3 regions of the Arthrobacter sp. UC242_113 genome follow, and region 3 is predicted to be linked to each of the others. Evidence: riboswitches for the same ligand, from Rfam matches in the RefSeq annotation. Region 3 holds a riboswitch; each other region holds the start of a gene.
The links. A riboswitch is a leader RNA that binds a small molecule or an ion and turns the genes downstream of it on or off. The one in region 3 is predicted to bind glycine.

Region 1 (2,259 bases), on a different replicon from region 3:
CACACAGGGGTGCAAAGGCTTCATTAAAGGCATCACGGAAGGCCCGTGCGCGGCTGCGGAAGTGGTCCTCGGAGATGATATAGGCGGGTGTCCCGAACCGTTGAGCCAGCTCAGAGACAGGCAGTCCGGCGATAGTGATTTCACCCGCCTCGGATCGAGACACTCCCTCGGCCCAGATCACCGGATTGAGCTCGTTCGGCTCAGTGGGGACCGTAAGCCACTCAGGGGCGATTGGAGACTTTAACTGTTGGGTTTTCTCTGTCGTCGACATAACTCGATTGAGGCCTCGTTCTGGTTTTTACCGCTGGACGTCTTTGGAAGCGGCCAGGGGACCGTGGGGATTCGTGTGAGTGTCAGTACAACAGGGCAGGCGAACGCGATCAATGAGCATAGGTGAAAGGGATTATGTACAAGGTACAGAAGAGCTTAAGGTGCCTCTCTTTCAGGTTGCAGACCAACATCTGACTCATCTACGGTGTGAAGCGAATCACCTACATCTCAATAGCCTTTCGAGCCGTGGCGGGAGAGTTCTCCCCGTCATCACCGGGCAGCGCCGTAGGAGCAAATCCTCCCCAGGAATCTCTCAGGCCCAAGCACCGCCGCGGCGAGGCAACTCTGGAAAGCAGCCGGGCAAGCCTGGCTCACCGACGGTGCAAGCGGACTACCACTTCCGCGGAATCTCTCAGGTCCAATACAGAGCGGGGAGGAACCCAACCATGCCGCGCCACCCGTGGCCGGCCAGACCTGGAGTTCCTCATGACGATCGCATCCCATTCATCATCCTTTGCTGACCGCCATATCGGCGCGCGTCGCCAGGCCGATGTGAACAGCATGCTCAAAGCCATTGGCTACGACAGCGTTGATGGCCTGGTGGACGTTGCTGTTCCTGATGCGATCCGCCAGTCCAAGCCGCTTGCGCTCAGAGATGCACTGAGCGAGGTTGAGGTGCTTGCAGAACTGCGCCGCCTTGCAGCCAAGAACAAGACCGCCGTTCAGATGATCGGGCAGGGCTACTACGACACCGTTACGCCGCCGGTGATCCGCCGCAACATCCTGGAGGCCCCGGCCTGGTACACCGCCTACACGCCGTACCAGCCGGAGATTTCCCAGGGTCGGCTCGAGGCGCTGCTGAACTTCCAGACCATGGTCCAGGACCTGACCGCGCTGCCTATCGCCAACGCCTCACTGCTCGATGAAGCAACGGCTGTCGCTGAAGCCGTCCTCATGATGCGCCGCGCCAACAAGAACAAGGACGCTCGCGACGGCAAAACTGTCCTGGACGCCGATGTCCTTCCCCAGACCATCGCCGTCGTCAAGGGCCGCGCCGAGGCGCTCGGCTTCGAGGTTGAGGTCGCCGACCTGTCCAAGGGCCTGCCCGACGGCACCATCAACGGCATCGTGCTCCAGCAGCCCGGCGTCTCCGGCCGCGTTTTCAATCAGGGACCGCCCCCGCAGACTGGCCCATCCAACGGAGATGGGCACCCACTTACTCATTTGAGCATTTGAGTAAGCGGGTGCCCGGCCTGTTAGGCGGCTTCCTGTTCCAACCCGAAGAGCTGCTGCGCGAGGTCGATCAGGTGCTGGGGCACATTGCCTTCATCCCCGTCGCGGGTCTCTCCCAGGAACACGACGTTCCCGCAGAAGACGTCTGACAGCATCCGGGTTTTTTCGAGGACCAGCATCGCGGTACGGCGGTTCGGGGGAAGGTTGAGGATTTTGCCTTCCTCGTTCAGGTAGAAGTGCCAGTCATCGCCACTCACGGCTTCGATGTTCCCGGCCACGAGGGTTTGCAGGGTCTCCAACCCGGCGTCGATGGTTTCCACGCGGGCCGGTTCATTCAGGTCGGCGGGGATGATCAGGGCGGTGCAGATGCTCATGAGGGTTTGTCCTCTCTCAGATGATATGTCTTGGGGTGGTGCGGTGCCCCGCCGCTCTCGGCGGGGCACCGGCTCGGATAGGGTTAGGCCGCGTCCGTGAGGGTGCAGGGCATCCGGTAGCGGCTGGGCATTTCGGCGGCGGCTTCGGGCAGGTCGTCGGGGCCTTGGGCCTGTCCGTTCTTCCAGTGGAAGAACGCCTGCTCACTGATCGCGGTCCAGAATCTGCCTTTTGTCCTGAACCAGTAAGTGCGGACGTCGCCCTCGCAATAGGTGGCCATGCCGAACAGGTTGCCGATCTCGTCCGCGGTGCGGATCCCGGCGACCATGACGTAAGGCCACTGGCCCAGGTCCCAGCCGTCGCAGCCCCAGCTGGGGATCACGG
Region 2 (2,259 bases), 610 kb from region 3:
GACGCCCAGGCCATGGCCGCGGCTGCCGAGGGTGCAGCCGCCTACTTCATCAAGTCGTCCGTCTGGGCGGACACCCCGCTGGACCGTGCCATCGTGGCCGCGACCAGGCTCGCCGAGGTGGCGCACGAGGAGACCCGGCGTCGGTTCGCCCACATCCAGCAGCGGTGGCTCGACGAGATCGCCCGCGACGTCGGACCTGCCCTCGCCAAGGCAGTCCTGTATATGGGTGACGGGCTCTACTTCAACGCCATGCTGTCGATCGGCCCCGCGGCAACGCCGTCGGAGACCGCGGCCGACGTCGAGAGCCTTCTTGCCGCCCTCGACCGGCTGCGGGGCTAGGTGCGCGCCACCCTGCGGGGGTAGGTGCGGGGTGCTGCCCGCAGCCGGGGGTGGGTCAGCCCACGCCGCCACAGTTTGCAGACGCGATCGCGGCGTAGGAGAATAGCCTCTGTGACAGCTGTCACCGCTCAACTGAATATGCCTTCGATCTGCGGCGGGAGAGTCCTGCAAGTAGGTACAAGCAGGCGCCGTAGGAGCAAAACCTCCCCAGGAATCTCTCAGGCCCATGTACCGCCGCGGCAAGGCAACTCTGGAAAGCAGCAGGCTGCCCGCATTGAATGTTCCGCCACCGCGCGGGCGGTTCAGGGCATGCTGTGCTCACCGACGGTGCAAGCGGAGCTGTGCGTAGGCGCAGCAACGCGGAAACTCTCAGGTCCAATACAGAGCGGGGAGGAACCCGAATCACTGTGGCGTACCCTGCGCCGCCTTAGTTATGGAGTTCCTTTTGACCGTAGATTCAGCCTCCGCCTCCTTTGTCGACCGGCATATTGGTGCCCGCCGGCAGGCCGACGTCGAAGCCATGCTCAAGGCCGTCGGCTACGAGACTGTCGATGCACTGGTTGACACGGCAGTGCCGAAAGACATCCGGCAGGACTCCCCGCTGGAGCTCTCCCCGGCCCTGAGTGAGGTCGAAACCCTCGCCGAACTGCGGAAGCTCGCGGCCAAGAACAAGACCGCCGTCCAGATGATCGGCCAGGGCTACTACGACACCGTCACGCCGCCCGTGATCCGGCGCAACATCCTCGAAGCCCCCGCCTGGTACACCGCGTACACCCCATACCAGCCTGAGATTTCCCAGGGCCGCCTCGAGGCGCTGCTGAACTTCCAGACCATGGTCCAGGACCTGGTGGGCCTGCCGATCGCCAACGCGTCGCTGCTGGATGAAGCAACGGCGGTGGCTGAGGCTGTGCTGCTGATGCGTAGGGCCAACAAGAACAAGGCTGCCCACGACGGCAAGACCGTCCTGGATGCGGACTGCCTGCCGCAGACCATCGCGATCGTCAAGGGCCGCGCCGAGGCGCTCGGCTTCGAGGTTGAGGTTGCGGACCTGTCCCAGGGACTGCCCGATGGCGACATCAACGGCGTCGTGCTCCAGCAGCCCGGTGTCTCCGGCCGGGTCTTCGACCATAGCGGGGTTATCGCCGCCGCAAAGGAACGCGGTGCCCTGGTGACGGTGGCCGCTGACCTGTTGGCCCTCACCCTGATCACGCCTCCGGGCGAGCAGGGCGCGGACATCGCCGTCGGCTCGGCCCAGCGCCTGGGCGTGCCGCTGTTCTACGGCGGACCGCACGCTGCCTACATGGCCGTGCAGAAGGGCCTGGAACGCTCCCTTCCCGGCCGCCTCGTGGGCGTCTCCAAGGACAACGCCGGCGCCCCCGCCTACCGCCTCGCGCTGCAGACCCGCGAGCAGCACATCCGCCGCGAGAAGGCCACGTCCAACATCTGCACCGCGCAGGCGCTGCTGGCCATCGTGTCCTCCTTCTATGCCGTCTACCACGGACCGGAAGGCCTGAAGGCGATCGCCGAAACTGCCCATGGCCACGCCAAGACCCTGGCCGCCTCGCTCAAGGCCGCCGGGCTGGACGTCCTGCACACCAGCTTCTTCGACACGGTGACGGTTTCCGTCCCGGGCAAGGCCGCCGGCATCATCGCCGCCGCCGAAGAGAAGGGCATCAACCTCCGCAGCATCGACGCCGACACCGTCGGCATCTCCACCGATGAAACCACGACGCCGGCCACCGTCGCTGACGTTCTTGCTGTCTTTGGTGCAAAGTCAGTGGGGTCCACGGGCAGCTTCGCCCTGGATGCCGCCGTCGAGCGTTCCTCCGAATACCTGCAGCACCCGGTGTTCAACACGCACCGCTCCGAGACCCAGCTGCTGCGTTACATCCGCAAGCTCTCCGACCGGGACCTGGCGCT
Region 3 (2,259 bases):
GGGCGTGACGGACATCAGAATGATGAGGGCGCCCACGTAGAAGAGCAGCACGCGCACCGGGATGGAGTTGATGGCCTTGGGAAGGTTCTTCTCCGGGTTCTTGGCCTCCGCGGCCGTGGTGCCCACCAGTTCAATGCCCACAAAAGCGAACACAGCGATCTGGAAACCGGCCACAAAACCCATGAATTCATTGGGGAAGAAGCCGCCATGGCTCCACAGGTTGCTGAAGCTTGCCTGCCCGGCGTCACTCTGGAAACCACTGAAGATCATGAACATGCCCACGATGATCAGGGCGGCGATGGCGATGATCTTGATGAGGGCGAACCAGAATTCGGTTTCACCGAACGCCTTGACCGTGGCGAGGTTCAGCACCAGCAGGATGGCAACGGTGGCCAGGCCCGGAATCCACAGCGGCAGTCCGGGCCAGAGCTCGCGGGAGTACCCGGCGATGGCGATGACGTCCGCGATCCCGGTAATCACCCAGCAGAACCAGTAGGTCCACCCGGTGAAGAACCCCGCCCAAGGCCCCAGCAGGTCGGCGGCGAAATCGCTGAAGGACTTGTAGTTCAGGTTGCTCAGCAGCAGCTCGCCCATGGCCCGCATGACGAAAAAGAGCATGAAGCCGATGATCATGTACACGAAGATCACGGACGGCCCGGCCGCGGAAATGGTCTTGCCGGAGCCCATGAACAGGCCCGTGCCAATGGCGCCGCCGATGGCGATCAGCTGGATGTGCCGGTTGCTCAGCTGCCGCTCCAGGCGGGGAGCCTCACCGGCTGGGGAACTGGGTGTCGAGGCAGGGGGATGAATCGTCATAAGGAACTCCATCGTTCGGTGGTCAATAGCCACACTGATTCGGTTCCTCCCCGCTCTGTCTTGGACCTGAGAGATTCCGCGGACATGGTCTTCCGCTTGCACCGTCGGTGAGACAGGACGCGCCTGCCTGCTTTCCAGAGTTGCCTCGCCGCGGCGGTACGTGGGCCTGAGAGTTTCCTGGGGAGGGTTTGCTCCTACGGCGCCTGCTGAACGTACCGGCAGGGCTCTCCCGCCGCAGATCGTAAGCTTTTTCAATTATGTAGAGAAAAATCTCGCGTGGTGACGGCGGGCGTCTTCCGGCGTGGGCCGGTCAGCGCAGCCCCGCTGGCCACCGGATCAGTGTGGTCTCCGTCACGAAGAAATGTCAAACGGGGACCTCCGATTTGGCCTCGACGCGAATCTCCTGTAACTTGTGAGCCGAATCACCCCACATCTTCATAGCCTTTCGAACCGTGGCGGGAGAGTCCTCCCAGTCATTCACCGGGCAGGCGCCGTAGGAGCAAATCCTCCCCAGGAATCTCTCAGGCCCCCGTACCGCCGCGGCTAGGCAACTCTGGAAAGCAGTTCGGGTAACCGGGCTCACCGACGGTGCAAGCGGAGAACCAACTCCGCGGAATCTCTCAGGTCCAATACAGAGCGGGGAGGAACCCAAACCATGCCGTGCCACACGTGGCCGGCCAAACCTGGAGTTCCTCATGACGATTCAATCTCTTCCTTCAACGTTTGCCGACCGGCATATCGGCGCCCGGCGCCAGGCCGACATCGACACCATGCTCAAGAACGTCGGCTATGACACCGTCGATGGCCTCGTGGATACCGCCGTTCCGGCGTCCATCCGCCAGGAGAACCCCCTGCGGCTCACAGCTGCCCTGAGCGAAGTTGAGGTCCTGGCCGAGCTTCGCCGCCTGGCCGCCAAGAACAAGACCGCCGTGCAGATGATCGGCCAGGGCTACTACGACACTGTCACCCCGCCCGTGATCCGGCGCAATGTCCTCGAAGCCCCCGCCTGGTACACCGCGTACACCCCGTACCAGCCTGAGATCTCGCAGGGCCGGCTGGAGGCGCTGCTGAACTTCCAGACCATGGTCCAGGACCTGACCGCACTGCCGGTCGCCAACGCCTCCCTGCTGGATGAGGCGACGGCGGTGGCCGAGGCTGTGCTGCTGATGCGCCGGGCCAACAAGAAGAACGACGGCAAGACGGTCCTGGACGCCGACTGCCTCCCCCAGACCATCGCCGTCGTGCTTGGCCGCGCCGAAGCCCTCGGCTTCGAGGTCGAGGTGGCGGACCTTTCCCAGGGACTGCCCGACGGCGACATCAACGGCATCGTCCTCCAGCAGCCCGGCGTTTCGGGCCGGGTCTGGGACCAGACCGGCGTCATCGCCGCCGCCAAGGAGCGCGGCGCGCTGGTGACCGTGGCCGCTGACCTGCTGGCCCTGACCC

Region 1: another riboswitch for glycine. It lies ahead of ACHMXB_RS22095 (glycine dehydrogenase (aminomethyl-transferring)); the one in region 3 lies ahead of cycA (D-serine/D-alanine/glycine transporter).
Region 2: another riboswitch for glycine. It lies ahead of gcvP (aminomethyl-transferring glycine dehydrogenase); the one in region 3 lies ahead of cycA (D-serine/D-alanine/glycine transporter).

The regions. Positions count from the first base shown of each region.
Region 1 is NZ_CP171972.1:60,581-62,839, forward strand. It holds gene lysA (diaminopimelate decarboxylase) at 1-271, opposite strand, end outside; glycine riboswitch at 511-609, shown strand; partial or broken gene ACHMXB_RS22095 (glycine dehydrogenase (aminomethyl-transferring)) at 757-1,437, shown strand; gene ACHMXB_RS22100 (DUF3846 domain-containing protein) at 1,527-1,877, opposite strand; gene ACHMXB_RS22105 (hypothetical protein) at 1,961-2,259, opposite strand, start outside.
Region 2 is NZ_CP171968.1:27,800-30,058, forward strand. It holds gene ACHMXB_RS00120 (TetR/AcrR family transcriptional regulator) at 1-339, shown strand, start outside; glycine riboswitch at 485-583, shown strand; gene gcvP (aminomethyl-transferring glycine dehydrogenase) at 773-2,259, shown strand, end outside.
Region 3 is NZ_CP171968.1:4,047,814-4,050,072, reverse strand. It holds gene cycA (D-serine/D-alanine/glycine transporter) at 1-816, opposite strand, end outside; glycine riboswitch at 961-1,058, opposite strand; glycine riboswitch at 1,263-1,363, shown strand; gene gcvP (aminomethyl-transferring glycine dehydrogenase) at 1,512-2,259, shown strand, end outside.